Regions from separate parts of the Streptomyces sp. NPDC086023 genome, predicted to be linked through region 2. Evidence: riboswitches for the same ligand, from Rfam matches in the RefSeq annotation. Region 2 holds a riboswitch; each other region holds the start of a gene.
What was found. A riboswitch is a leader RNA that binds a small molecule or an ion and turns the genes downstream of it on or off. The one in region 2 is predicted to bind cyclic di-AMP.
Positions count from the first base shown of each region.

Region 1: another riboswitch for cyclic di-AMP. It lies ahead of ACIF6F_RS26340 (transglycosylase SLT domain-containing protein); the one in region 2 lies ahead of ACIF6F_RS05010 (peptidoglycan DD-metalloendopeptidase family protein).
Region 3: another riboswitch for cyclic di-AMP. It lies ahead of ACIF6F_RS29455 (M23 family metallopeptidase); the one in region 2 lies ahead of ACIF6F_RS05010 (peptidoglycan DD-metalloendopeptidase family protein).
Region 4: another riboswitch for cyclic di-AMP. It lies ahead of ACIF6F_RS11585 (M23 family metallopeptidase); the one in region 2 lies ahead of ACIF6F_RS05010 (peptidoglycan DD-metalloendopeptidase family protein).

Region 1 covers NZ_JBITRX010000014.1:185,516-192,360, reverse strand. The annotation lists gene ACIF6F_RS26350 (hypothetical protein) at 52-297, shown strand; gene ACIF6F_RS26345 (cytochrome P450) at 367-1,587, opposite strand; gene ACIF6F_RS26340 (transglycosylase SLT domain-containing protein) at 1,855-2,634, opposite strand; cyclic di-AMP (ydaO/yuaA leader) riboswitch at 2,639-2,835, opposite strand; gene ACIF6F_RS26335 (NADPH-dependent FMN reductase) at 3,291-3,953, shown strand; gene ACIF6F_RS26330 (hypothetical protein) at 3,971-4,225, opposite strand; gene ACIF6F_RS26325 (potassium channel family protein) at 4,452-5,351, opposite strand; gene ACIF6F_RS26320 (XdhC family protein) at 5,642-6,589, shown strand; gene ACIF6F_RS26315 (DUF4232 domain-containing protein) at 6,772-6,845, opposite strand, start outside.
Region 2 covers NZ_JBITRX010000002.1:374,632-381,476, forward strand. The annotation lists gene ACIF6F_RS05000 (aspartate aminotransferase family protein) at 1-694, shown strand, start outside; gene ACIF6F_RS05005 (tyrosine-protein phosphatase) at 807-1,613, opposite strand; cyclic di-AMP (ydaO/yuaA leader) riboswitch at 1,927-2,084, shown strand; gene ACIF6F_RS05010 (peptidoglycan DD-metalloendopeptidase family protein) at 2,089-3,072, shown strand; gene ACIF6F_RS05015 (SGNH/GDSL hydrolase family protein) at 3,259-4,068, shown strand; gene ACIF6F_RS05020 (MBL fold metallo-hydrolase) at 4,354-5,535, shown strand; gene ACIF6F_RS05025 (phosphopantetheine-binding protein) at 5,613-5,876, opposite strand; gene ACIF6F_RS05030 (beta-ketoacyl-ACP synthase III) at 5,938-6,845, opposite strand, start outside.
Region 3 covers NZ_JBITRX010000018.1:76,725-83,569, reverse strand. The annotation lists gene ACIF6F_RS29465 (M16 family metallopeptidase) at 1-1,143, shown strand, start outside; gene ACIF6F_RS29460 (M16 family metallopeptidase) at 1,164-2,531, shown strand; cyclic di-AMP (ydaO/yuaA leader) riboswitch at 2,738-2,897, shown strand; gene ACIF6F_RS29455 (M23 family metallopeptidase) at 2,910-3,707, shown strand; gene ACIF6F_RS29450 (GntR family transcriptional regulator) at 3,961-4,647, shown strand; gene ACIF6F_RS29445 (HPr family phosphocarrier protein) at 4,813-5,094, opposite strand; gene ACIF6F_RS29440 (GNAT family N-acetyltransferase) at 5,279-6,845, shown strand, end outside.
Region 4 covers NZ_JBITRX010000004.1:457,155-463,999, reverse strand. The annotation lists gene ACIF6F_RS11590 (PrsW family intramembrane metalloprotease) at 1-620, shown strand, start outside; gene ACIF6F_RS11585 (M23 family metallopeptidase) at 529-1,533, opposite strand; cyclic di-AMP (ydaO/yuaA leader) riboswitch at 1,543-1,676, opposite strand; gene ACIF6F_RS11580 (PP2C family protein-serine/threonine phosphatase) at 1,953-3,164, opposite strand; tRNA gene ACIF6F_RS11575 (tRNA-Met) at 3,396-3,469, shown strand; gene ACIF6F_RS11570 (FBP domain-containing protein) at 3,553-4,041, opposite strand; gene ACIF6F_RS11565 (TetR/AcrR family transcriptional regulator) at 4,102-4,695, shown strand; gene ACIF6F_RS11560 (DUF488 domain-containing protein) at 4,692-5,048, shown strand; tRNA gene ACIF6F_RS11555 (tRNA-Lys) at 5,122-5,194, opposite strand; gene ACIF6F_RS11550 (FG-GAP-like repeat-containing protein) at 5,265-6,779, opposite strand; gene ACIF6F_RS11545 (FG-GAP-like repeat-containing protein) at 6,811-6,845, opposite strand, start outside.

The sequences.
Region 1 (6,845 bases), on a different contig from region 2:
GGCGGGAGGGCGGCCGGCCGTGGTGTCGGCGGGATGCGCCATCCTGAGGGGATGAAGATGCCGCGTGTCCAGTGTCCCGCCTGCGGGCGGAACGTCGCCGCGATGCCGGTCGGCGTCGGGCAGTGGAAGGCCGCCCGCCACGACCACCCCGGAATGCAGCGCGACGCCACGGGCGCGCTGGTGAGCTGCAGTGCCTCGCTGCGCGCGGTGGAAGCGGACCGGCTGCTGCACCAGTTGCCGCTGCCGGGCACCGACGCCTCCGCGGAGCCGGCCCCGGAGCCGCTCCCGGGGTTCTGAGCGGGGCCCGGCTCCGGGAGCGGCCTCGCGGCCGCGGTGGTGCCGGCCCGGGCCTGTGCGGGCCGGGGCCTACGCGGGCCCGGGGGTGAAGGTGACCGGGAGCCGGTCCAGGCGGTGCACGATGAAGTTCTGCTTCCAGGTGAGGGATTCGGCCGGTTCCGCGAGGCCGAGGCCGGGCAGCCGGCGCAGCACCTCGCGGAGCGCGATCTCGCCCTCCAGCCGGGCCAGCGGGGCGCCGAGGCAGAAGTGGATGCCGTGGCTGAAGGCGAGGTGGCCGTTGGTCCGGCGGGTGATGTCCAGCCTGCCCGGATCGGTGAACTTGGCCGGGTCGTGGTTGGCGGCCGCGATGGAGACCGCGACGTGGTCGCCGGGCCGGATGTCGGCCCCTCCGATGGTGAGCGGTTCGGTGGCGAAGCGGTAGGTGACCGTGGAGACCGGGCTGTCGAAGCGCATCAGCTCCTCGACGGCGCCGGGCAGCAGGCTCTCGTCCGAGCGGAGCCGCTCCAGGGCCTCGGGGTGGCGGAGCAGGGCCAGGACGCCGTTGGCGATGAGGTTCACGGAGGTCTCGAAGCCGCCGACCAGCAGGATGAACACGTTGGAGCGCATCTCCAGGTCGGAGAGCGTGTCGCCGTGCCGCTGGGCCTCCAGCATCCCGGAGATCATGTCGTCGCCGGGCTCGGTGCGGCGGCGGGCGATCAGCTCGCTGAGGTACGCGTTGAACCACTGCCCCGCGGCGGCGAGTTCACCGGGCCCCGAGGAGGCGTTCATGCCGGTGATCACCTCGGCGTGGCGGCCGAACTCGTCCCGGTCGCCGAACGGGACGCCGAGCATCTCGCAGATCACCGCGATCGGCAGCGGGAGCGCCAGGGCCTCGACGAGGTCGGCCCGGCCTGCGGGCAGGACGGCGTCGAGCAGCCCGTCGGTGATCTCCTGGACGCGGGGGCGCAGCAGTTCGACCCGGCGGGGGGTGAAGGCCTTGGCGACCACCTTGCGCATCCGGGTGTGGTCCGGCGGGTCGCTCAGCATCATGTGCTGGGTGAGCACGAACTCGTCGCTGTACATGCCGAGGTACTGCCTGAGTTCGGGGGCGGCGGCGTGCGCCCCGCGGACGAGGCGGGGGTCCGAGAGGGCCTCCCGCACCTCCCGGTGGCCGGTCACCAGCCAGGCGGGCATGCCGTCCGGCAGGGCGACGCGGTGGACCGGGCCGCGCCCGCCGAGCGTGCCGAACAGGGCCTCGGGGTCACCGAAGAGCTCCGTGGTCAGGGCGACTTGTCCATCGAGGTCGATCACGTGGTTCCTCATCCGGTCGGCGCGACATCACGCCCCGGGCCACGGCGGAGCGGGGTGCGACGCCGGGGCCGGGGGCCACTTCCGGCCAGCTTCGGCAGCCCGGGCCACGCGCTCAACGCTGCCGCCCGCCGTCCGTCAGGTACACACGCACCTGACGCGGCGCGTGTCGGGGCACTCCCCCGCAATCGCACCCGCAATCCCGCCCGCGAACGCGGCCGGGACCGGCGGCCGTGGCCGCCGGTCCCGGTGTCGCACACCCGAGAGGGATCAGTAGGCGCCGAAGACGTTGTCGATGGAGCCGTAGCGCGCGGCGGCGTAGTTGCACGCGGCGGTGATGTTCGCGACCGGGTCGTACGAGTCCGTCGAGGTACCGGGCACGTGGTAGGCGCGGAACGTCGGGTCGATCACCTGGAGCAGGCCCTTGGAGGGGATGCCCGCGGCGGCGTTGGAGTCCCAGTTGTTGATGGCGAGCGGGTTGCCCGAGGACTCCCGCATGACGTTGCGGTAGATGCCGTTGTAGGTACCGGGGATACCGTGCTTGGCCATGACGTCGAGGGATTCGCGGATCCACCCGTCGAGGTTGTTCGCGTAGGTCTTCGCCTTGGGGGCCACGGCCTTGAGGGTGGTGGTACGGGCGGAACGGTCGGCCCGCGCGGGGGCGGCCTTCCTGGCCGGCGCGGCCTTCTTGGCGGCCGCTCCGACAGAAAGCTTCAGGCCCGGACGAATGAGTGACGGATCGTCACCGATGATCGTCTTGTTGTCCTGGTAGAGCTTCTTCCAGCCGCCGGCGAGGGAATGCTTTTCGGCGATCTTCACGAGGGAATCGCCGGCCTTGACGGAATAGGTCACGGCGGCCTTCTGCGCCGCGGCCGGGGCGGCGGCGACGGCCTGCGGGGCGACGGTCCCGGCTGCGGCGGGCGCCGCGGCACTGGCCGTGGCGGCGCCCAGCACGGGCAGGGCCAGGGCGGCTCCACCCGTGCCGACGGCGACGAAACCGCGGGTCAGACGGGTGTTCTTGGGGCGGCGGTGCTTGCCTTTTCCGGGCATGGCGCATTCCTCTCCGTCGCCTGCGAGGTGAGCTGTCGGGTTCGGACTGGAGTTGACCGGCCACACGCGGTGACTTCACCCCTAGCCGTTCCGCGAAAGATCGCGGAACGGCGGCCTACCTGGTTCCCCCGCTCCTGCCGTACGTGAATTGAATGGGGACGGTGCGGTCCGGGCGGCGGCAGGATTCGGCGTTCCACCCGGAATGAGCGTGACCGTAGGCGAGAGCCGCGGGACGGAACAAGCCCCGAATTCGCTAAAGGAAAGCGAGCGGGGGAATTCGGGCCGGAAAAGGACAAGATCGATTTTTCGGCACACCCCAACTTTCCAGTCGCGGCACCACTTTCGGGGCCGTCGCGACCCGTCGCGCGAAAGCCGCGCGTGACACATATCACCGGCCATCACAAGGGGTGCGAAATACCGGCGCGGCATGGAAAAACAGGATGCGCCGCAAGCGCTCATTTTTGTCCGTTTTAGTCCGTTCTGGTGAGGGTGGTCGGAGAGGCCGCCGCCGCCCGGGTGACTTCCCCCACGGCACGGCCCCGGCACCCGTCCGCCGCTCTCCCGCTGTGCTGGGCTCGTGGTCACACCCCCCGCACTGGAGGCAGCGGACCATGACTGTTGACCCCGGACCCGCGGCGGTCCCCGAAGCGGCCCGCATGCCGGTCCCCGACGAGGGGCGCCAGCCGGTGCGTCTGCTGGTCTTCGGCGCGTCGCTGCGTGCCGGGTCGCTCAACACACGGCTGGCCGCCCTGGTGGCCCGGCTGGCCGCCGAGGCGGGTGCGGCCGTCGACCTGGCCCGGCTGGCCGACTTCCCGATGCCGGTCTACGACGGCGACATCGAGGCCGAGACGGGGCTGCCGGAGGGCGCGCTGGCCCTGCGGGAGCGGATCGCCTCCTGCGACGCCTTCGTGATCTCCTCGCCCGAGTACAACGCCTCCGTGCCCGGGGTGCTGAAGAACGCCGTCGACTGGGTGTCCCGGGTCCGGCCGCAGCCCTTCAAGGACAAGCACGCGCTGCTCGTCTCCGCCTCGCCGTCCATGGTCGGCGGCAACCGCGGCCTCTGGGCCCTGCGCGTCCCCCTGGAGCACCTGGGCTGCCGCGTCTACCCGGACATGTTCAGCCTGGCCAAGGCGCACGAGGGCTTCACCGGCACCGGCGACCTCGCCGACGGCGCCCTCCAGGGCCGGCTGGCCGACACCGTCGGCGCCTTCCTCCGGCTCGTGGAGGCCGACACCCGGTACGTGTGCCTCCAGCGCCGCTGGTACGAGTTCCTCGGCGACCGCACCGACGCCCCCGTCACCGAACGCTCCGAGGACTGACCGGCGCGGCCCCGCCCTCAGGGCACCACGTCGAGGCCGGTCAGCAGCAACGCGGTCACGATCGAGGCGGCGGCCAGCACCGTCATCGCCGCGCGCAGCACCAACGGGGCGCGCAGACACGGCGGTTCGGCGGCGGGCGGCACGGGAGCCGGGGCGTCCGTGCGCAGGGCGGCACACCGCCCGCAGTCCTCGCCCTGGTGCGCGGACGGGGAGTCGAGCCAGTAGGCACCCTGGAGCGCGGCGAGCGGCCCGGGTGTCGATGTCGTCTTCACGCCCTTCTCAACCGGGCCCGGCGGAAGGGGAAACGGCGCCCCCGCCCACCGGTATGGAACCGTTGCCTAGTGCTGTGGCCGGAAAGGTCTGCCGGGTCGCGGCGTCCGGTGCGGTGCATCGCAAGGCGGAGGGCCACGGCTCGTACTGGACGTACCTGCGTGGTCCGACAACGCGCGAGGTGCCGTGCCGGGCGTCGCGACACGGTGAACCTTTGCGGTCACAGCACTAGAACGTCTCCGGGGCGGACCGGCGGCCCCCGCGGCGGCCGTGGTCCTCGGCGAAGGCCGCGAAGACCCGGTCGGGCGGCCCGCCGGTCCGCAGGAACTGCTCGTCCAGCACGGCCGCGAGGTCGTCCAGGGCCGCCCTCAGCGCTCTGCCGGCCATCCGCACGTCCGGGTCCCGGGCACGTTCGGCGGCCGCGGCCAGCCGGGCGGCGTACGGGACCTGGCGGGCCAGTGTGGTGTGCGGGGCGCCGTCGGAGAAGTAGTACGACTCGGCGTACTGGAGGAAGTCCACGCAGGTCACGCAGAACCCGGCGGCCAGGCCGTCCAGCAGCGCCGCGCCGGACGGCGAGTCGAACCCCTCGCCCGTGGGCCGGGTGCGCGCCAGGTGCGACAGCCGCATCGCCAGCGCGCGCCGCCGGGCCAGGGCCGGGTAGATGCCGAGCACCCAGGAGACGGTCGCGGTGAGCAGCGCGAAGCCGACCAGGGCCTCGACGGGCGCCAGGACGCGCAGCCAGCCGTCGATGGGGGCGATGTCACCCAGGCCCAGGGTGGCGACGGTGACCAGGGAGACGTACAGCGCGTCGAGCGGTCCGGCGTGCTCGGCCGGTGCGAGGTCGGAGCTGTACGAGAAGGCGTCCGGCATGTGCGGCCAGTAGATCAGCGCCCAGCCCACCCCGATGACCGCGGCCCAGAGCGCGACGACGCTGACCATGCCGAGCGGGCCGGCCAGTCCCGCAGCCGTCCTGCGGCGGAGGTGGAGGGTCCGGTTGAACCGCCAGAACGCGGTCATCACCAGCCTGCTGAGTCCGCCGTGCCGGGTGGGGTGCCAGAGGGTGTGGAAGACATCGCGCAGGATGGCCGCCACGAGCACCGCGCCCACCGCCGTGACGACCCAGTCCATCGGGTGTGTCCTTCCGTAGCCCGCGCCGGCCGCCCGCCCCCGGTGTCCCGGGTTCCGCGGCGCCCCGCCTCCGGGCATCGTCGTCGTACCGGGGCCGGCGAGGGGTCGGCGCCGCGCGGGGCACGGCGGCATTCACGAGGACGGGCGCCGGCAGGGTTGGGGTGATCGTCCAAGCGGGTGGGTTGGTGGTCCGCCCGAAACTCGGCGCGGACGGGGTCCCACGGCCCGGAGCGGGCATACGTTGGGGGCTGCCTGGGAAGACCGGGCGGAGTCGAGAAGGGCGGCGTGTGATGCGCGAGCTGGTGGAGACGGCGCGGCAGTGGGTGGCCGAGGGCCGGGGGGCGTTCCTGGCGCGGCCGGTGGCCGAGCAGGGCTTCGGTCCCCGGGACCCCGCGGGTGCGCTGCTCGTCGATCCGCGCGGAGCGTGTGCGGGAAGCCTGTACCGCGGGGTGTTCGACGAGCAGCTCGTCGCGGAGGCCGCCGCGATCGGGGAGGGCGGGGCCCGGGTGTGCCGGGTGTCGGTGCACGGCTCCGAGGCCACCGGAGCGGGGCTGACCTGCGGCGGCCAGGCGGAGATCCTGGTCCAGCCGCTGGCGTCGGTGCCGGACGAGTGGTGGGAGTCCCTGGCGCTGGGCGAGAGCGCGGCGCTGGTGACCCGGCTGGCCGAGGACGGCACGCGGGTCGCGAGCACCGTCGTGCGTGCGGGCGACGAGGACGGCACGGAGGCCGGGCGGGACGCGCGGGAGCTGCTGGCCCGGCACCGCGCCGGGCACGAGGCACGGTACGACGACGAGGGGCTGGTACTGATCGAGGTCTTCCCCGCCGATCCGTACCTGGTGATCGGCGGTGGCGGCGAGCTGGCGGAGTTGATCGGCCGTCAGGCCGGGCTGCTGGGCTGGGAGTGGACCACCACGGAGAGCGGCCCCGAGGCGGAGAAGCTGCTGACGGACCGGCGCGGCTCCGCCTGCCTGGCGATGCTCAGCCACGACCCGTCCTTCGACGTGCCGACCCTCGCGCACGCGCTGCGGATCGGCATCCCGTACGTGGGTGCCCTCGGCTCCCGCCGTACGCAGGCCCGGCGCCGCGAGGAGCTGCTGGCCGGCGGCACCGGCGAGGCCGAACTCTCGCGCGTCCACGGCCCGATCGGCCTCGACCTGGGCGCCCGTACCCCCGCCGAGACGGCCCTCGCGATCTGTGCGGAGATCCTCAGCACCCTGACGGCGCCGTCGGCGCGGTAGACCGTCTTCCTCGGCTCCTGCCGTCGGGTCCGGTCCGAGAGAGACGGTCCGGCACCTTGCGAGCGGGCCGGCCCTGCGCGTGCGGGCCGGCTCTGCGCGTGCGGGCCGGCTCCGCGCGTGCGGGCCGGCCCGGGAGCCGGCCCGCACGGCCTGCAGGCCCGCCGTTCGGCCGCCGGCGGCCGTCAGGTGGCGAACATGTACCTGCTCACCACGGCCTCGCTCGTGTTCCAGTAGGTGACGCCCGGCGTCGGGCCCA
Region 2 (6,845 bases):
CCTGCTGATCGCCGACGAGGTGCAGACCGGCCTCGGCAGGACCGGGGACTTCTACGCGTACCAGCACGAGGCGGGCGTGGAGCCCGACCTGGTGTGCGTGGCGAAGGCGCTCTCGGGCGGGTACGTGCCGGTGGGCGCCACCCTCGGCAAGGACTGGATCTTCAAGAAGGTGTACTCGTCCATGGACCGGGTACTGGTGCACTCGGCCAGCTTCGGGTCCAACGCGCAGGCGATGGCGGCCGGGCTCGCGGTCCTCGCCGTGATGGACGACGAGGGGCTGGTGGCGCACGCGCGGGCGATGGGCGACCTGCTGCGCGGGCGGCTCGCCGCCATGGTCGGCGAGTACGAGCTGCTGCACGAGGTCCGCGGCCGGGGGCTGATGATCGGCATCGAGTTCGGACGGCCCTCGTCGCTGGGGCTGCGCAGCCGGTGGACGATGCTCCAGGCGGCCCGCAAGGGACTCTTCGCGCAGATGGTGGTCGTCCCGCTGCTGCAGAAGCACCGGATCCTGACGCAGGTCTCCGGCGACCACCTCGAAGTGATCAAGCTCATTCCGCCGCTGGTGATCGACGAGGCGGACGTGGAGCGGTTCGTCGCCGCCTTCCGGGACGTGATGGACGAGGCCCACGGCGGCGGCTCGCTGATGTGGGACTTCGGGCGGACGCTGGTGAAGCAGGCGGTCGCGGGGCGCTGAGCAGGGCGGCGCGGCCGTACGGACCCGGGCGGGCGCGGCGTGCGGACGGGCGGGGGCCGCACCCCCGCCCGCATCCGTGACCGCCTGCGGGTCCGCGCCGTCTGGCGGGGCGTCAGGCCAGCAGGCGCTCGCGCAGCCGGTCCAGGGTGTCCGGGCCCAGGGCCAGGCCCTCGGCCAGGTAGCCGTCGACCCCGCCCCAGACCTCGTCGATGGTGGCGAAGGCCGCCTCCAGGTACTCGGCCCGCGCGTCGAAGAGCGGGCTGAGCAGCGCCATCACCTCGGGGGAGCGGGCCTCGGGGGCGTCGCTGCCGCGCCGGACGCGGTAGCGGCGGTGCGGCGCGTTCGACTCCAGGTAGTCCGTGACGATGGCCCCGCGCTCCACGCCGAGCGCGAGCAGGGTGACCGCGATGGAGAGGCCGGCCCGGTCCTTGCCGGCCGCGCAGTGCATCAGCGCGGGGACGCTGTCCTCGGCGAGGGCGTGCACCACCCTGCTGTGCTCGGCTGTGCGCTCCTTGATCATCTTGCGGTACGAGGCGGACATGCGCGCCGCGGCCCGGCCGTCGCCCAGGACCTCCTCCAGCTGGGTCAGGTCGCCGTCGCGGACCATCGTCCAGAACTCCTTGCCGTCGGCCGGGTCGGAGAGCGGGATGTTGACGTTGCGCACGCCCGGCAGTTCGACGTCGGGGCCTTCGAGCGCCTTGTCGGCGGCGTTGCGGAAGTCGAAGACGGTGTGCAGTCCGAGCGATGCGAGGTATTGCGCATCGGTATCGGTGGCATGTGCCAGATGTCCGCTTCGGAACAGACGCCCCGTTCGCATCCTCCGCCCGTCTGTGGTCGGAAGTCCGCCCACGTCGCGGAAGTTGCGCACGCCGGTCAGCTCCGGCTCGGTCGACGGCGCCTGGGGTATCTGCTGGGTCACGTGGGGGCTCCTGGCGGCTCGGGGGACATGTCCGAATTGCACTACTTGGCGTCAAGTTACCGCAATGAGGCGGCAGATGTGCGACCTCCTCGTGAGGCAGATCATACGGTGACCGTCCGTGGCTGCGATGGAATCCTGAATTCCGCTGTGGTGCTGGCTGTTACGCGTCCGCAATGGACGGAGTGTGACGGGAATTCCGTCGATCATTCATCCGGGTGATTCCCAAGGGGAATTCACGGCTTGTTCCGCCTGAGGGCGCTGGATTACCGTCGCCCCCGATCCGGGTGGAACGCCGAATCCTGCCGCCGCCCGGAAACCGCACCCGACCACTCGTGCGGCAGGAGCGGGGGAACCAGGTAAGCCGCCGGGCGCGATCTTCTCGCAGCCGGCTCGGGGTGAAGCCGCACGTGTGCGGCCGGGCATCTCCAGCCCGAACCCGACAGCTCACCTCGCAGGCGCCGGAGAGGAATGCGCCATGCCCGGAAAGGGTAAGCACCGCCGCCCCAAGTCCAGCCCGATAAGCCGCGGTTTCGTCGCCGCCGGTACCGGCGGCGCCGCCCTCGCGCTGCCGCTGATGGGGGCCTCCGGAGCCCACGCCGCCGGGCCGGCCGCCGCCCCCCAGGCGCTGCCCGCCCAGGCCGCCCAGGCCGCCCGCACCGCTCCGGCCGCCGCCCCCGCCGCGGCCCCGCAGGCCGCCCCCGCCACGTACACCGTGGTGGCCGGCGACCACCTCTCCAAGATCGCGTACGAGCACCACCTGAGCGGCGGCTGGCAGAAGCTGTACGCCGACAACCGCGAGGCCGTCGGCGGCAACCCCTCCCTGATCCACCCCGGCCTGGAGCTGACCCTCGGCGCCGCGGCCGCGCCGAAGGCGGCCGAGGCCCCGGCGAAGCCCGCGGCCGCGCCCAAGCCGGCGAAGAAGGCCCCGGAGAAGACCCGGAAGAAGGCCGTCCGGAAGGCCGAGCCCAAGGCCGTCGCCGAGGACACCGGCGCCGACCGGTCCGCGGCCACCGCCAGCCGCTCCACCCAGCGCTCCGCCACCGCGGTGAGCGGCGCCGGGTTCGTCGCCCCGGTCAGCGGCGGCATCAGCACCTCCTACCGGGCCGGCGGCGGCATGTGGGCCAGCGGCTACCACACGGGCGTCGACTTCTCGGTCGGCTCCGGCACCACCGTCCGCGCGGTCGGCGCGGGCACCGTGGTCTCCGCCGGCTGGGGCGGCGCGTACGGCAACGAGGTGATCATCCGGCACGAGGACGGCCGCTACTCCCAGTACGCCCACCTGTCCTCGCTCAACGTCTCCGCGGGCCAGTCGGTCGGCGCCGGCGACAGCATCGGCCTCTCCGGCTCCACGGGCAACTCCACCGGCCCGCACCTGCACTTCGAGATCCGCACGGGTCCGAGCTACGGCGACGACATCGACCCGCTGGCCTACCTCCGGGACAAGGGCGTCAGCGTCTGAGCCGCTTCCGCCGGCGCGCCCCGCGAGGCCGGCGCGTCCACCGAGGCAGCCGTACGACCGGGTCCCGAGGGGGGTCCCGGTCGTACGGCTGTTTTCGGCCAAACTGACCGGGTGGTCCAGATCACCCCGCGTCAACCCCTTCCTACGGTCGCGTAGGTCACACCCTTCGGTGAAGGATGTGCTCCCGTGGCAGGAGAATCGACACCTTCAACAGCAACGGCACCCGTAACCACCCTCCCCGTCGGCTCGTACGCCGCGATCGGGGACAGCTTCACCGAGGGCGTCGGAGACCCCGGTCCCGACGGCGCGTTCCTCGGCTGGGCCGACCGGCTGGCGGTGCTGCTCGCCGACCGCCGCGACGAGCACGACTTCCGGTACGCCAACCTCGCCGTACGCGGCAGGCTGTTGGACCAGATCGTGGCCGAGCAGGTCCCCCGGGCCAAGGAGCTCGCGCCCGACCTGGTCACCTTCTGTGCCGGCGGCAACGACATCATCCGCCCCGGCAGCGACCCCGACGCCGTCGCCGAGCGGTTCGAGGCGGCCGTCGCCGACCTCACCGGCGTCGTGCCCACCGTCATGATCACCACGGGCTTCGACACCCGCGGCGTACCCGTCCTGCGCCACCTGCGCGGCAAGGTCGCCACGTACACCGCGCACGTCCGCTCGATCGCCGACCGGTACGGCTGCCCCGTCCTCGACCTCTGGTCGCTGAAGTCCGTACAGGACCGGCGGGCCTGGGACGACGACCGGCTCCACCTGTCCCCGGAGGGCCACACCCGGGTTGCGCTGCGCGCCGCCCAGGTCCTCGGCCTGGAGGTGCCTGCCGACCCGGACCAGCCCTGGCCGCCGATGGAGCCCCGCGGCTCCGCCGAGGTCACCCGCGACAACATCCAGTGGGCGCGCGAGCACCTCGTACCGTGGATCGGCCGGCGGCTTCGCGGCGAGTCCTCCGGTGACCACGTCGAGCCGAAGCGGCCCGACCTGCTCCCCCTGTAGCGGAGCGGCCGGCACGGCACCGCTCCGGGTGGGCGCGCCCGTACGGGAGAGGGGCGCGCCCGGCCCGGGGACGGCTTCCGCGGCTTCCGCGGCTTCCGTGGGGAAGCCCGTCGGGGAAGCGCGCGGGACGCAGCCGGGGGAGCGACGGGGGCAGCCGGGGGAAGCGCGGGAGGCAGGCGGGGGAGCGGAGGCGTCCGTTTCGCGTGGCGCGGCCGGAATCCTTCGGCGCGCGCGCACGTTGGGAAGGGCAGAGCACACCCACGTCCCATCGTCACAGGAGGCGCCTTGACCGGCTCCCGTCCCCTGCGCGCAGGGCTGCGCGCGCTGCGGCCCGAAGCCTTCGGCGCGGACCCGTCCGGAGAGCGGATGGAGCGGATCCGCCGTTCCCCGCACTTCGCCGACGGCGTCTTCCAGAACCCGGTGGGCACCCGGGAGCGGCCGAGCGGCTCGGCGCTCGAATTCGCCAAGATCTACTTCCGCAAGGAGGAGCGGGTCCGGCGCACGCCCAGCGCGCCCATCCCCGTGCACCCCACCACCCTGGCCGACATCGCCCGGCCGCCGGCCACCGGCCTGCGGCTGACCTGGATGGGCCACTCCAGCGTGCTCGCGGAGATCGACGGCCACCGCGTGCTCTTCGACCCCGTCTGGGGCGACCGCTGCTCTCCCTTCCCCTTCGCGGGGCCCAAGCGGCTGCACGCGGTGCCGGTGCCGCTGGCCGCCCTCGGCCCGGTGGACGTGGTCGTGATCTCCCACGACCACTACGACCACCTCGACCTGCCGACGATCAAGGCGCTGGCCGCCACCGACACCGTCTTCGCCGTCCCCCTGGGCGTCGGCGCCCACCTGGAGCGCTGGGGCGTGCCGGCCGACCGGCTGCGCGAACTGGACTGGCACGAGAGCACCAAGGTCGGCGGACTGACGCTCACCGCGACCCCGGCCCGGCACTTCTGCGGCCGCGGCCTGCGCAACACCCAGCACACCCTGTGGGCCTCCTGGGTGGTGGCCGGCGACGAGCACCGCATCTACCACAGCGGCGACACGGGCTACTTCCCCGGCTTCGCCGAGATCGGCGCCGCCCACGGCCCCTTCGACGCCACGATGATCCAGATCGGCGCGTACAGCGAGTTCTGGCCGGACATCCACATGACCCCGGAAGAGGGCATGCGGGCCCACCTGGACCTCCAGGGCGGCCGGCCGCACGGCGTGCTGCTGCCGATCCACTGGGGCACCTTCAACCTCGCCCCCCACGCGTGGTCGGAACCGGGCGAGTGGACGGCTGAAGAGGGCGAGGGCGCGGGCCAGCCGGTCGCGTCTCCGCGCCCGGGCGAGCCCTTCGAGCCCGCCGGCACGCTGCCCGTGGACCCCTGGTGGCGTCCGATCGCCCACCCGTGGCGCCGTCCGAAGGTGGTGGATGTGGCGCCGAGCGAGCCTCAGGTCGGCGATCTGGACCTGGCCGGCGAGCGGTGACGCCGGATGCCGTGCTCGTGCAATCACTGATCACGGGCGCCCGGGTGGCCGGCCTCCGGGTCGAGGACTGATCACGGTCACGTCGCGGGCGTGGGCGCAGGCCCTGGCGAGTTCAGCGCGGCCAGTGCCTGCGCCGCCTCCTGGAGAGTCTGGTCGGGGTGGAGGAGGCCTTCGGGCACGGGAGTGCCCAGTCGCTCTTCGAGGATGAGGCCGAGTTCGACGAGGGCGAGGGAGTCGACGGCCGTCTCCCCGAGCGGTGTGTGGGCGCCGGCACTGCCGGGCGGGGTGTCGAACTTGGTCACGAGGGTGTCGACGAGGGCGGCCAGGACGGCGTCGGACATGGAGGTTCCTTTCCGGAGAGGGGTGTTGTGGTGAGCGGGTGTCCCGGTGGACGGGGCGCTCTCAGAGCACGGGCAGGTCCGGCCAGGTGAGTGCGGCGGCGCCCCAGGTGGCTCCGCCGCCGAACGCGGTCAGGACGACCCGGTCGCCCTTGCGGAGCCTGCCCGTGCTGTGGCCGTCGGTCATGGCCAGGGGGATCGAGGCCGCGGCGGTGTTCCCCACGCGGTCGATGTTGACCAGCGCGCGCTGCGGAGGCAGGTTCAGCTTCTCCGCCACGGCGCGCAGGATGCGGCTGTTGGCCTGGTGGCCGATGAGGTGGTCGACGTCCTCGACGCTCCAGCCGACGTCGTCCAGGACGCTGCGCGTGGACTGCGCCATGTGCCGTACGGCGGCCGTGAACACCGGGGCGCCCTGCATCCGGAAGTACGGATCGTCCGGGCCGCCGTCGCCGTGGGCGCCTGGCGCGCCGCGGCCTCCGCGCACGGTGATGAGGTCGGCCATGGTCCCGTCGCTGCCGAGGTGCATGGCCTCCAGCGATCCCGGCTCGCCGGGTTCGCCGGCCCGCAGCAGCACCGCTCCCGCGCCGTCTCCGAAGATGACGCCGGTGGTGCGATCGGCCGGGTCGAGGAGGGTGCTGAACGTCTCCGCACCGATGACCAGGGCCCGGCGGGCGGCCCCTGCCTGTACGGCCGTGGCAGCGGCGTGCAGCGCGTAGAGGAAGCCGGTGCACACGGCCGAGACGTCGTAGGCGGCGACGCCCGTCAGCCCGAGCTTCGTGGCGACGGTGGGCGCCGTGGCGGGGCACGGCCGGTCGGGTGTGGTGGTGGCGACGACGACCAGGTCCGCCAGCTCCTCGCCGGCGTTCTCCAGTGCACGGCGCCCTGCCCGGGCCGCCAGGTCGCTGGTGGTCGTACCCGGGTCGACGTGATGGCGGCGGGCGATGCCCGTCCGGGTACGGATCCACTCGTCGG
Region 3 (6,845 bases), on a different contig from region 2:
CACCTGATGTTCCAGGGCTCGGCCAGCGTTTCGGGCAACGGTCACTTCGAGCTGGTGCAGGGCGCCGGCGGGTCGCTCAACGGCACCACCAGCTTCGAGCGCACCAACTACTTCGAGACGATGCCGGCACACCAGCTGGAGCTCGCGCTCTGGCTGGAGGCGGACCGGATGGGCTCGCTGCTGTCCGCGCTGGACGACGAGTCCATGGAGAACCAGCGCGACGTGGTGAAGAACGAGCGCCGCCAGCGGTACGACAACGTCCCGTACGGCACCGCCTTCGAGCGGCTGACCGCCCTGGCCTACCCCGAGGGCCACCCGTACCACCACACGCCGATCGGCTCCATGGCCGACCTCGACGCCGCCACGCTGGAGGACGCCCGCACGTTCTTCCGTACCTACTACGCGCCGAACAACGCGGTGCTGTCGGTCGTCGGCGACATCGACCCGGAGCAGACGCTCGCCTGGATCGAGAAGTACTTCGGCAGCATCCCCTCCCACGACGGCAAGCAGCCGCCGCGGGACGGCAGCCTGCCGGACGTCATGGGCGCGCAGCTGCGCGAGGAGATCGTCGAGGAGGTCCCGGCCCGCGCGCTGATGGCCGCCTACCGCCTCCCGCACGACGGCACCCGCGAGTGCGACGCCGCCGACCTCGCCCTGACCATCCTCGGCGGCGGCGAGTCCTCCCGCCTGCACAACCGCCTGGTCCGCCGCGACCAGACCGCCGTGGCCGCCGGCTTCGGCCTGCTGCGCCTGGCGGGCGCGCCCTCCCTGGGCTGGCTGGACGTGAAGACCTCCGGCGGCGTCGAGGTGCCCCGCATCGAGACGGCCGTCGACGAGGAGCTCGCCCGCTTCGCCGCCGACGGGCCGACCTCCGAGGAGATGGAGCGCGCCCAGGCCCAGCTGGAGCGCGAGTGGCTGGACCGTCTCGGCACCGTCGCCGGCCGGGCCGACGAACTGTGCCGGTTCGCCGTGCTGTTCGGCGACCCGCAGCTCGCGCTGACCGCGGTCCAGCGGGTGCTCGACGTCACCGCAGAAGAGGTGCAGGCCGTCGCCGCGGCCCGGCTGCGCCCGGACAACCGCGCGGTCCTCGTGTACGAACCGCTGCCCGCCACCGAAGACAACGCCGAAGGGGCAGACCAGTGACCGCCGACGTCGCTTCCTCGATGACCTTCCACCCGCAGCCGCAGGCCGGACAGCCGAAGCCGTGGGCCTTCCCCGCCCCCGAGCGCGGCACGCTCGGGAACGGCCTGACGGTCCTGCGCTGCCACCGCCCCGGCCAGCAGGTCGTGGCCGTCGAGGTCATCCTCGACGCCCCCCTGGAGGCCGAGCCCGAGGGCCTCGACGGCGTGGCCACGATCATGGCCCGCGCGCTGTCGGAGGGCACCGACAAGCACTCCGCCGAGGAGTTCGCCGCCGAGCTGGAGCGCTGTGGCGCCACCCTCGACGCGCACGCCGACCACCCCGGCGTCCGGGTCTCGCTGGAGGTGCCCGCCTCCCGCCTGCACAAGGCCCTGACCCTGCTCGCCGAGGCCCTGCGCGCCCCGGCCTTCGCGGACAGCGAGGTGGACCGGCTGGTCCGCAACCGCCTCGACGAGATCCCGCACGAGCTGGCCAACCCGCAGCGCCGGGCCGCGAAGCAGCTCTCCAAGGAGCTCTTCCCCGCCACCCTGCGCATGTCGCGTCCGCGCCAGGGCAGCGAGGAGACCGTCGGCCGGATCGACTCCGGGGCCGTCCGCGCCTTCTACGAGGCCCACGTGCGCCCCTCCACGGCCACGGCCGTCGTGGTCGGCGACCTGACCGGCACCGACCTGGACGCCGTCCTCGCCGACACCCTGGGCTCCTGGACCGGCGGCACGGGCGAGGCGTACCCCGTCACGCCGGTCACCGCGGACGACACCGGCCGCGTGGTGATCGTGGACCGGCCCGGCGCCGTGCAGACCCAGCTGCTGATCGGCCGGATCGGGGCGGACCGCCACGACCGCGTCTGGGCCGCGCAGGTGCTCGGCACGTACTGCCTCGGCGGCACGCTCACCTCGCGCCTGGACCGCGTGCTCCGGGAGGAGAAGGGCTACACGTACGGCGTGCGCGCCTTCGGGCAGGTGCTGCGCTCCACGGCCGACGGAACCGGCGCCTCGATGCTGGCCATCAGCGGCTCGGTGGACACGCCCCACACCGGCCCCGCGCTGGGCGACCTGTGGCAGGTGCTGCGCACCCTCGCCGCCGAGGGCCTGACGGACACCGAACGCGACGTGGCCGTACAGAACTTGGTCGGTGTCGCGCCGCTGAAGTTCGAGACCGCCGCGGCCGTCGCCGGGACCCTGGCCGACCAGGTCGAGCAGGAGCTGCCGGACGATTTCCAGGCGCAGTTGTACGCGCGACTCGCCGAAACCGGCACGGTCGAGGCGACTTCGGCCGTGGTGAACGCCTTCCCGGTGGACCGTCTGGTGACGGTGCTCGTGGGTGACGCGTCGCAGATCGCGGACCCGGTGCGGGCGCTGGGCATCGGAGAGGTGACCGTGGTCACCAACTGACCTGATTCCGGGCCGACATGAGGCGGGGCCTTGGTGGATTGCCCACCGAGGCCCCGTTTGTGCTCTCTGTCCGTTTCGGGGTGGTCGTTGCCTGAATGACCCGTGGCGTACGCCACAAAACAGCGTGTCCGTTTGGTGATTGTCCGACGATCCGCCTAGCGTCAACCTCGCTGTCCGTCAGCTGTAACAGCCGCACCCGCGGCACCGGACAGCGATCGCCGAGTCCCCGTCAGGCGCGAGCCTGGGGAGCCGGGGACCCACATCAGTCCCTGGGGTGAATCGGACCGCCTCGCCAGAGGTGGCCCGTAGGAGACCTTCCTGCTCCGAACCCGTCAGCTAACCCGGTAGGCGAGAGGGAAGGAAAGGATCAGCCTCTCCATGGCCTTTGGCAGTCGTGCCACCGGTAAGCACCGTGGCCCCAGCCGTCTGAGCCGCAAGAGCGCGAACGTGGCCGGCATAGCCGCCCTCGCGACCACCGGTGTCGTCGGCACCCTGGCCGGCCCGGCCTTCGCCGCCACCGACGCGGACTCCCGTGGCCCCGAGGACACCGGCCTGAACGCCGTCGTCGTCGCCGACGACCTCGCGGGCCAGATCGAGGCCCAGGCCGAGTCCCAGCAGGCCGCCGCCGAGATCGCCGCCGCCAAGGCCCAGGCCGAGAACGAGGCCCGCCAGCGCGCCGCCGAGGCCAAGGCGAAGGCAGAGGCGAAGGCCAAGGCCGAGCGCGAGGCCGCCGAGCGCGCCGCCCGTGAGGCCGAGCGCAAGCGTCTGCTCACCTACGTGGCCCCCGTCGCGGGCTCGTACGTCAGCACCTCGTACAAGGCCGGCGGCTCCATGTGGTCCTCCGGCAGCCACACCGGCATCGACTTCCACGCCGCCTCCGGCACCTCGGTGCACGCGGTCGGCCTCGGCACCGTCGTCGAGGCGGGCTGGGGCGGTGCGTACGGCAACAACGTCGTCATCAAGATGAACGACGGGACGTACACGCAGTACGGCCACCTCTCGTCGATCAGCGTCTCGGTCGGCCAGCGCGTCACCCCGGGCGACCAGATCGGCCTCTCCGGCTCCACCGGCAACTCCAGCGGCCCCCACCTCCACTTCGAGGCCCGCACCTCGGCCGACTACGGCTCGGACATCGACCCGCTGGCGTACCTGCGCTCGCACGGCGTCAGCATCTGACCCGCGACCGCACCCGTCGCCACCGCGGCGTCGCACGCTTCCCGAAGGCCCCGGCTCCCCGAGCCGGGGCCTTCGGCGTGCCCTCCGCCGGAGGTGCGCGGAGCCGGCGTGTGCATCCGACACGTGCAGATCCGGTAAAAAACCATTCCGGAATTCATCGGTGCGCTCCGGAATTCCTCGTTTCTGCAATAGAGTCGGCGGCACACATGTCGACGCCGACCGCGTTTCGCGGGGATTAAGCGGAGGTCCGGTCATGCGCATTCCCGCGCACGCGGTGTGCACGGCGATCCGCGACGACATCGTCGCCGGCGTCTTCGAGCGCGGCAGCAGGCTCACCGAGGAGCTCCTCGCCCGCCGGTACGGCGTCTCGCGCGTCCCCGTCCGCGAGGCCCTGCGCACCCTGGAGTCCGAGGGCTTCGTCACCACCCGCCGCCACGCCGGGGCCTGCGTGGCCGAGCCCACCGAGCAGGAGGCCGCCGACCTGCTGGAGCTGCGGGTGCTGCTGGAGCCCCTGGGGGCCTCCCGGGCCGCACAGCGGCGTACCGAGGGCCACCTGAAGGTGCTGCGCGGGCTCGTACGCCTCGGCCAGGAGAGGGCCCGCCGGGGCCAGGGCGAGGACCTGCGCTCCCTGGGCGGCTGGTTCCACGAGACGCTCGCCCAGGCCTCCGGCAGCCCCGCTCTGATCTCGATGCTCACCCAGCTGCGGCACAAGATCGCCTGGATGTACGTGGTGGAGGCCCCGGCGCACCCCGTGGAGTCCTGGGCCGAGCACGGCGCCATCGTCGACGCCGTGGCGCGCGGGGACGCCGACCGGGCGCGGGCCCTCGCCGCCGCGCACATGGCCCGCACCACGGGGGCGCACCGGCTGCGGAGGGCGCGGGGCGAGGGGCCGGTGAGGGGTTCGCAACCTGCCGTAAACACCGCGGGCGGCCGCCTTTAACAAAGGCCGTATACAAAGGGGTGGCGGAATTCGTCGGGCCGCATTTTTTCCGTGCCCTGATTTCGCCGCGCCATTCCCTGTCCGGCCGAGGTGCCAGAAAAGGAAAATGAGCCGCATCCCGGAACGGGTCACGGCTCATTCGGCGGCCGGAAACCGGCCGGAAGCTCAGACGGTCTCGGGAAGCTCCTCAAGGCCTTCCGCGACCAGCTTCGCCAGGCGGTCCAGGGCGGCTTCCGCGCCATCGGCGTCGGAGGCCAGGATGATCTCCTCGCCACCCTGTGCACCCAGGCCCAGCACGGCGAGCATGGAGCCGGCGTTGACGGGCGTGCCGTCGACCTTGGAGATGGTCACCGGGATACCGGAAGCGGTCGTCGCCCGGACGAAGATCGAGGCGGGACGAGCGTGCAGGCCCTCGGCCCAGCCGACGTTGACGCGGCGCTCTGCCATGGTGATGCCCTTCAGGTTCTGCGGGTTGTCTAGACCACTATCTCACGACCGCCGGGCTGCATCCGACCGACCTTCGGCCCGAGGAAGCCTGCCGTTCGACCTCCCAGCTTGCCCTGGTTCGTCCCTCTTGCCCAACCCGCCGCGCGCGTGGGGTCCGCGGGGTCCCGGGCCGTACTCTTGGCCCATGCGGACGCCGTCGGATCCTTCGTACCCGGCCCACTGGGAAGCGGATGTCGTGCTGCGCGACGGCGGCACCGCCCGGATCAGGCCGATCACCACAGAGGACGCGGGCCGGCTGGTCAGCTTCTACGAGCAGGTCTCGGACCAGTCGAAGTACTACCGGTTCTTCGCGCCCTACCCGCGTCTGTCCGCCAAGGACGTGCGCCGCTTCACCCATCACGACTACGTCGACCGGGTCGGCCTGGCCGCCACCGTGGGGGACGAGTTCATCGCCACCGTCCGCTACGACCGGATCGACGCCACCGGCCGCCCCGCCACCGGCCCCGCCGACGAGGCCGAGGTCGCCTTCCTGGTCCAGGACGCCCACCAGGGCCGCGGGGTCGCCTCCGCACTCCTCGAACACATCGGAGCGGTCGCCCGGGAGCGCGGCATCCGGCGCTTCGCCGCCGAGGTGCTGCCGGCCAACACCAAGATGATCAAGGTCTTCACGGACGCCGGCTACACCCAGAAGCGCAGCTTCGAGGACGGCTCCGTCCACCTCACCCTCGACCTCGAACCCACCGCCGAGTCCCTCGCCGTCCAGCGCGCCCGCGAGCAGCGCGCGGAGGCCCGCTCCGTGCAGCGGCTGCTCTCGCCGCGCTCCGTCGCGGTGATCGGCGTCAGCCGCACCGAGGGAGGCGTCGGCCGGGCCGCGCTGCGCAACCTCCTGGACTCCGGCTTCACCGGAGCCGTCCACGCCGTCAACGCCGCCCTGCCGGACGGTGCGGACGGTACGGGCCGGACGCTGGCCGGCGTACCCGCGTACCGCTCCCTCGCGGGCCTCGACGGCCCGGTCGACCTCGCGGTCGTCGCCGTCCCCGCCGAACGCGTGCCCGAGGCGGTCGCGGACTGCGGCGAGCACGGCGTCCAGGGCCTGGTCGTCCTCTCCGCCGGGTACGCCGAGAGCGGTCCGGCGGGACTGGAGCGGCAGCGCGAACTCGTGCGCCAGGCACGCTCGTACGGGATGCGGCTGATCGGGCCGAACGCCTTCGGCGTCATCAACACCGACCCCGGGGTCCGGCTCAACGCCTCCCTCGCACCCGGCTCCCCGGAGCCGGGCCGCATCGGCCTGTTCGCCCAGTCCGGCGCCATCGGCATCGCCCTGCTCTCCGGCCTGGTACGACGCGGGGCGGGACTCTCCTCCTTCATCTCCGCGGGCAACCGCGCCGACGTCTCCGGCAACGACTTCCTCCAGTACTGGTACGAGGACCCCGCCACCGACGTGGCCCTGCTGTACCTCGAAACCCTCGGCAACCCGCGGAAGTTCACCCGCCTCGCGCGGCGTACCGCCGCCGTGAAGCCGGTGGTCGTCGCCAAGGGCGGCCGCCACAGCGGGGTCAGCCCGGCCGGCCACACCGTGCCCGAGACCCGGCTGCCGGACGCCACCGTCTCCGAATTGCTCCGGCAGGCCGGCGTGATCCGGGTGGACACGGTCACCGAACTCGTGGACGTGGGCCTGCTGCTGGCCGACCAGCCGCTGCCCGCCGGCCCGCGCGTGGCGATCCTCGGCAACTCCGAGTCCCTCGGCCTCC
Region 4 (6,845 bases), on a different contig from region 2:
CCTTCACCGAGAACATCCTCTACCTCGGCAACGCCTTCGGTGAGGACCTCGGCAGCGGCACCTCGCTGCTGGACTCCGTGACGGCCGCGACCTTCTTCGTTCGGGTGGTGATGTCCCCGTTCGCGCACCCGCTGTTCACCGTGTGGACCGGGCTCGGCTTCTGCTGGGCGGCCTTCGCGGCCGGGCGGTGGCGGCGCACCGGGCTGCCCCTGGCCGGGCTGGCGCTGGCGATGGCGACGCACGCGCTGTGGAACAGCTCGTCGGAGTTCGGCGAGTACGGGTTCTACGTGGTGTACGCGACCGTCATGGTGCCGGTCTTCGGGGTGCTGGCCTGGCTCGGGGTACGGGCCCGCGGGCGCCGGGAGCCGCTCTTCGTACCGGCGATGCGGGACGCGGCGTACGCGGGGAGTGCGGCGGGCCCGTACGCCGCGGCAGCGGTGGACCCGTACGCGGGAGCCGCGGCCCCCCACCCGCCGGGAGCGGTGGACCCGTACCCGCCGGGAGCGGTGGACCCGTACCCCGGCGTCGTCAGACCGTCAGACCCTTGCCCCGCAGCCATGCCAGCGGGTCGACCGTCGCTCCGCCGGTCCGCACTTCCAGGTGCAGATGGGCGCCCGTGACGTTGCCGGTGGCGCCGACGCGGCCGATGGTCTCGCCGGTGGTGACGGTGCCCGAGGTGACGGACATCGAGGACAGGTGGCAGTACCAGACCTCCGTGCCGTCCTCCAGCTGGAGGACGATGCGGTAGCCGTACGCGCCGGACCAGCCCGCCGAGATGATCTTGCCGCCGTGCACGGCCTTGACCGGGGTGCCCGTCGGCGCGGCGAAGTCCAGGCCGGTGTGCTGGCCGGAGGACCACATCGAGCCGGAGTCGCCGTAGTGGGAGGTCAGGGTGTACGAGGAGGTGGGCAGCGCGTACTGGCCGGCCAGCTTGGCCAGGCGCTCCGCCTCGGCCTTGGCCTCCGCGGCCTCCTTCGCCGCGGCCTCGGCGGCCTTGCGCGCTTCGGCGGCCTTCTTGTCCGCGGCCTCCCGCTCGGCCTTCGCCTTCGCGGCGGCGGCCTGCTCGGCGGCGCGCTGGGCCGCCGCCTTCTCCTGGGCGACGGCCGCGTCGGCCTGGGACTCGGCCTGCTGGAGGATCCGGTTGCGCAGGGCCTCGCCGGCGTCGGTGCCGGCCTCGGCCTGCTCGGGGGTGACGCCCGCGTTGGTGAGCGCCTCGATGGGGGTGCTCTCCTGCGCCGCGTCCGCCTCGTCGTCGGGGAGCAGCGAGGGTATGGATATCGCGACCGGGGGCTTGTCCTGGGCGGTGGCCATGCCGGTGGCGCCGACGGCGGCGATGATGCCGACGCCGAGGACCGTGGAGCTGCGGGCGAGTCCGCCGCGCTGCTTGGCGACGCGGTGGCGGCCGCCGGCGGGACGGGCGGAGTCCTCGGTGGGGTTCCACTCGCCCCATGCCCCGGCACCGGTTCCGCCCGGGTAGGGCGAGTCCGTCTCGATGGACCCGGGGGCTTCGGGGGCAGGCCTGCTGGACGCCACGGGGGCGCTCCTTTCCTTCCTTCTGGCCTACCGGGTTAGCTGACGGGTTCGGAGCAGGAAGGTCTCCTACGGGTCAGAACGACCCGATTCACCCCAAGTTGGTGGTTCCCCGGTTCCCTCACGGGATTCGGCGCGCACGCGCACGGTGCCGTCACTTGCGACGGCTGGGACAGCCGCGCTGCGTTATCGAACGGTAATAGACAACAGGGAGTGATTCCAAGCTCCCTTACTTGATCCTTCACATCAACCGGCCATTCCGTGACCGACGTTGGCCAGAACAAATGCCTCATGGGGCAGCAGAAAGGGATGAGCCGCCTGCGCGGGCACCGTCACTCCGGCCACTTCCGCACCCTGACGATCCGTCAACCGACCGGCTCCCCAACCCGCTTCGCTCACGCTGCGTGGCCGACCGGACGCGCTCAGCGGCGCCGTACCGCAGTGACGGACCTCCGGCGGGCCGTCTGACCCGGCGTCGGGCGGACGACCGCGAGCAGCGCCATGTCGTCGGTGGCCCCGCCGCCGGTGTGCCGCCGCACATCGGCGATCAGGCCGGACAGCAGCTCCTCCGGCCCGGGGAAGATCCGCCCGCGCAGCCGCTCGGCCGGCTCGTAGAAGGCGCCCGCGGCGTCCCGGGCCTCGGAGAGCCCGTCGGTGTAGAGCAGCAGCGTCGACCCGGCGGGGAAGGGCCACGCGTCCGCCCGGTACCGCCCGTCCCCCAGCTCGCCCATGCCCAGCGGCAGGGCGGCCTCCGTGGGGGCCAGCACCTCCGGCTTCCCGTCGGCGCGCAGCAGCAGCGGTGCGGGGTGGCCCCGGTTGACCACGCGGAGCGTGCCGCCGTCCGGGCTGACCTCGGCCAGGACGCAGGTGGTGAACCCCTCGACGGAGTCGAGGCTGTCGCGCCGGGTGCCCTCCCGGGCCAGGGCGCGCTCCACCCGCCGGGTGACGCCCTCCAGGGTGGGTTCGAGCTCGGCCGCCTCGCGGAAGGCGCCGAGCACCACCGCCACCGCCTCGACCGCCCCGAGCCCCTTGCCGCGCACGTCCCCCACCGCGAGGCGGACGCCGTACGGGGTGTCCTGGACGGCGTACAGGTCCCCGCCGATGAACGCGTCGGCGTCGGCGGCCTCGTAGCGGGCGGAGACGTGCAGCCCGCCGACGCGTCCGGCGGGGGTGGGCAGCACCGCGCGCTGGGCGACCTCGGCGACGCCGCGCGCGGAGGCGAGCTGTTCGCCGCTGCGCCGGACCACGCGGTTGATCAGCAGGGCCAGGACGGCGACGGTGAAGACGGTCACCAGCTCGGTGACCGCCTCGACCCGGCCGGAGCTGCCGTTGCGGAGTTGGAGCACGAGCACCGCCAGGGCGGCGCTCGCACCGGTGAGCAGGGTGGTGGTGAAGGCGAAGAGGGGGGCCGCGATCAGGGGCGCGGCGGTGAAGAAGGGCGCCCCGGTGAAGCCGGGCGGGGTCAGGACGTCGAAGACCAGCCCCAGGACGATCAGGAGCACGGGGAGCACACTCAGGAAGATCCGCGCGAACCGTCTGCCGTTGCCGTTGCCGTTGCCGTTGCCCTCACCGATCCGGCCCCGGGCCCTGCCGGCTCCCCGGGCCGCCCGGAAGGATCCTCCTCGCTGCCCCAGCCCCACCACGTCTCTCCCTGACCGGTCCGCTCGCGCCCGCGCCACGGGCCGCTGCCGCCCCGCCTCCCAAGGCTGCGGGCGGGGCGGCCGTACGGCGACCGGGCAGGGCCGAACGGGTGTCGCGCCCCGCTCGTGACCCGGTCCGCGGCCGGGTCACGAGCCCCTCGGGAACCCGCCGGGAAACAAATGGCGTCGAGCACCCCCCGAAATGGCGTAAGCTGTAATCACCGACGCGGGGTGGAGCAGCTCGGTAGCTCGCTGGGCTCATAACCCAGAGGTCGCAGGTTCAAATCCTGTCCCCGCTACTCAGTACGAGGCCCGGATCCTTCTGGATCCGGGCCTTCGTCGTTCCGTGGGTGCCCACCCGCCGCCCCCGCTCCCTCCTCGTTCAGAGCTTGGCGAGGAAGGCGTCCAGGTTCCCCTTCATCCGCTCGACCTGCTGCTCCACGGTGAGCGTCTCCTCGAAGCGGCCGCCGGGCTCGGGCTGCTTCCTGCCCCGCACGTAGAGGGAGCAGTCGAGGTCCGTGCAGATGTAGACGCCGACGGAGTTGCCCTCGCGGCCCTCGCGCCCGGACTTGCGGGCGGTCATCAGGGAGACGCCGGAGCCGGGATGGGTGGTCAGGCAGAAGGTGCACATGCTGCGGTGCAGGAACCCGCGCTTCACGGAGGGGAAGCGCAGCGTGATGCCGACCAGCCGGCCGGCCCGCTCGGTGACGAGGTAGCTGCGGTCGGGTGCGGAGAGGTCGCGCCAGCCGAGGAAGTCGAGGTCGTCCCAGGGGCGTTCGGCCAGGTCGCGGGGCATGGGCAGGCGTTGGGCCTCGCCCTTGGAGCAGTTGATGAACGAGCCTCGGATGTCGGATTCGGTGAGCGCCTTCATGTCCCGCACGCTAATCTTCCTAGACACCCTAGGCAAACCATTAATTGGATTAGGGAGAACATGCCCCGAGCAGGACTGACCGCCGACCGCGTCGTCGAGGCCGCCGCCGAGCTGGCCGACTCCGCGGGGCTCGGCGGCGTCACCCTCTCCGCCCTCGCGCGCGGCTTCGGCGTGAAGGACGCGAGCCTGTACTCGCACGTGCGGAACCTCCAGGACCTGCGCACCCGCCTCGCCGTGCGCTGCGCGGCCGAGTTCGCCGACCTCGTCGGCACAGCCGTCGCCGGGCGCGCCGGGAAGGCCGCCCTCGCCGGCTTCGCCCAGGCCTACCGCTCGTACGCCGTCGGACATCCCGGCCGCTACGCCGCCACCCAGCTGGAGCTGCCGGCCGAGGTGCTGGCCGCCTCCCCGGGGCACGGGCGGATGACCGAGTACACGTACGCGATGATCCGCGGCTACGAGCTCGGCGAGCCGGACCGGACCGACGCGGTCCGGCTGCTCCGCAGCACCTTCCACGGCTTCGCCGCCCTGGAGGACGCCGCCGCCTTCCACGCGGCCCGCGACCCGGACGCCTCCTGGGCCCGGATGATCGACGCCCTCGACACGCTCCTGGCGCACTGGCCGCCGGCCGGCCCGTCCCCCACCCTGGCCCCATGAACCGGAGCAGCGAGATCCGAGTGGCCCGCGTCCACGACCCGCCCACCGACGGGGACGGCACCCGTGTCCTGGTCGACCGCCTCTGGCCGCGCGGCGTGTCGAAGGCGGACGCCCGGGTGGACGAGTGGCCGAAGGCCCTCACGCCCTCGAACGACCTCCGCAAGGAGTTCCACGCCGGCGGCCTGACGGACACCGAGTTCCGCGCCCGGTACGAGTCCGAACTCGCCGCCCCGGAGGCCGCGGAGGCCCTCGCCCGCCTGCGCGCCCTCGCCGAAGACGGCCCCGTGACGCTCCTCACCGCGGTCAAGGACCCGGCCCACAGCCACGTTTCGGTCCTCCTGGCCCACCTCTGAACACACGGAAGCGCCCCGACCGGAGAACCGGACGGGGCGCTACGTGGCGTCCCGCGGAGGGACCGCCGAGCGGTAGGCCATGTCGGACTCGAACCGACAACCAACGGATTAAAAGTCCGCTGCTCTGCCAATTGAGCTAATGGCCCACGGTGTGCTCACCCCTGAGCATAGCCGGACACCGCCGGTCAGCCGATCGACTATCAGGGGTGAGCCCTGTCAGCCGATGCGGAGGTAGTTCTTCCACTGGGTCGTGGCCCACTGCTTGCGGGGCAGGAAGTTCCCCTTCCCGTCCGCGTTGTAGACGTACGCGGCGCCGGTCGGCGTACGCGTCACGATGTCCTGGCGCCCGTCGGCGTCGATGTCGCCGCTGCCGACGACGGCGTTGTACGCGTTCCAGCCGCCGCCGATCCGGGTCGCCCCGGAGAACCCGCCGGCGCCGTTCCCGCGGAACAGCCACAGCGTGCCCCCGGCATCCCGCGCCACCAGATCCGACCGTCCGTCACCCGAGTAGTCGCCCCGGCCGCCGATGGCGGTGTACTGCCCCCAACCGCTGCCGATCCGCGTCCGCGAGGGGAACTTCCCGTCGGCGGTCCCGCGGTGCAGCCACAGCACCCCCGCGGAGTCCCGCCCGACGAGGTCGTTGTAACCGTCGCCGGAGAGGTCGCGAGGGGCGAGGAGTACGCCGTAGATGTCGAAGTTGGCCCCGATGAACGTCTTGGGGGCGGAGGGCAGCCTCGGCGGGGGCAGCTCCATGTCGACGCGGTACAGGTTCCCGTCCGTGCGCCGGGCGAGCAGATCCCCGATGCCGTCGCCGTCGGCGTCGCCCATGGGGGTCAGCAGCGGGAACTCCTGGTAGACGTCCACCGTGGTGCCGTACTCGTCCGCGGCACAGTCCCTGGTGCGGTTGATCGAGGTCCCGCAGTAGTCGATGAAGCCCAATATGCCCCGCTGCCGCGCCACCACGCCGCCGGAGTTGTCGTAACCGCCCACCTCCTTGTCCCGCGACCATTCGACGAGCTGCGAACGGTACGTCCGCACCGCCGTGTAGAGCCGGACGCGTGACGAGGCGCAGCCGCCCGCAGGCGTGGCGGAGAGTCCGATCAGCTTTCCGCCCGCGACGAGGGCGCCGCCCGCGTCGCCGAGACACCGCTGCTCCTTCGGGACGTACGGCGTGCCGGGCGCGGGCGTGGTGCACAGGGTGCCGGCCGGCAGCGGCCGGCCCAGGAGCCCGGCGCAGTCGGCGGCGGAGCCGACCACCACCCGCTCGGAGTGCGCGACCTTGCTGCCGCGCGGCACGGCGAACGTCCACGAGTGGAACTCCGCCTTGACGCCGGCGGCGTACAGCGCGCCGTCCGCGGCCGTCGCGAGCACGGGCGCCTGGGTGTAGCGGCCCGCGTGTGCGACTGCCAGGGCCGCACGGCGGGTGACCGGGTCGTACTGGGGATGGATCCGGTAGCGCGCGCCGCCCCCGTCCCACAGCATGTCCGACTTGGAGCGGCCGGTGAAGCAGTCAGGACCCGTCGCGGCACGTCGTACGCCGAGCACGACGCCCGAGCAGTGCTTGATCCGGCCGTCCTCGCCGTCCGAGGCCTCGATCGCGGCGAGCCACGGCGGCATGGTGGCCTCCGCCTCCGTAACGGCCCCCGCCGTGCCCGCGCCCGACAGGAGGCCGGTGACCAGGGCCGCAGCGGCCGCTCCCGCCGCGCCCAGCCGCTTCACTCGTGCGCGCACGCGCGCCTCTCTTCCCTCACGGTCGTGCATGTCAGAACAGTCCCTTGTACGCACCGAAGCCGGTGG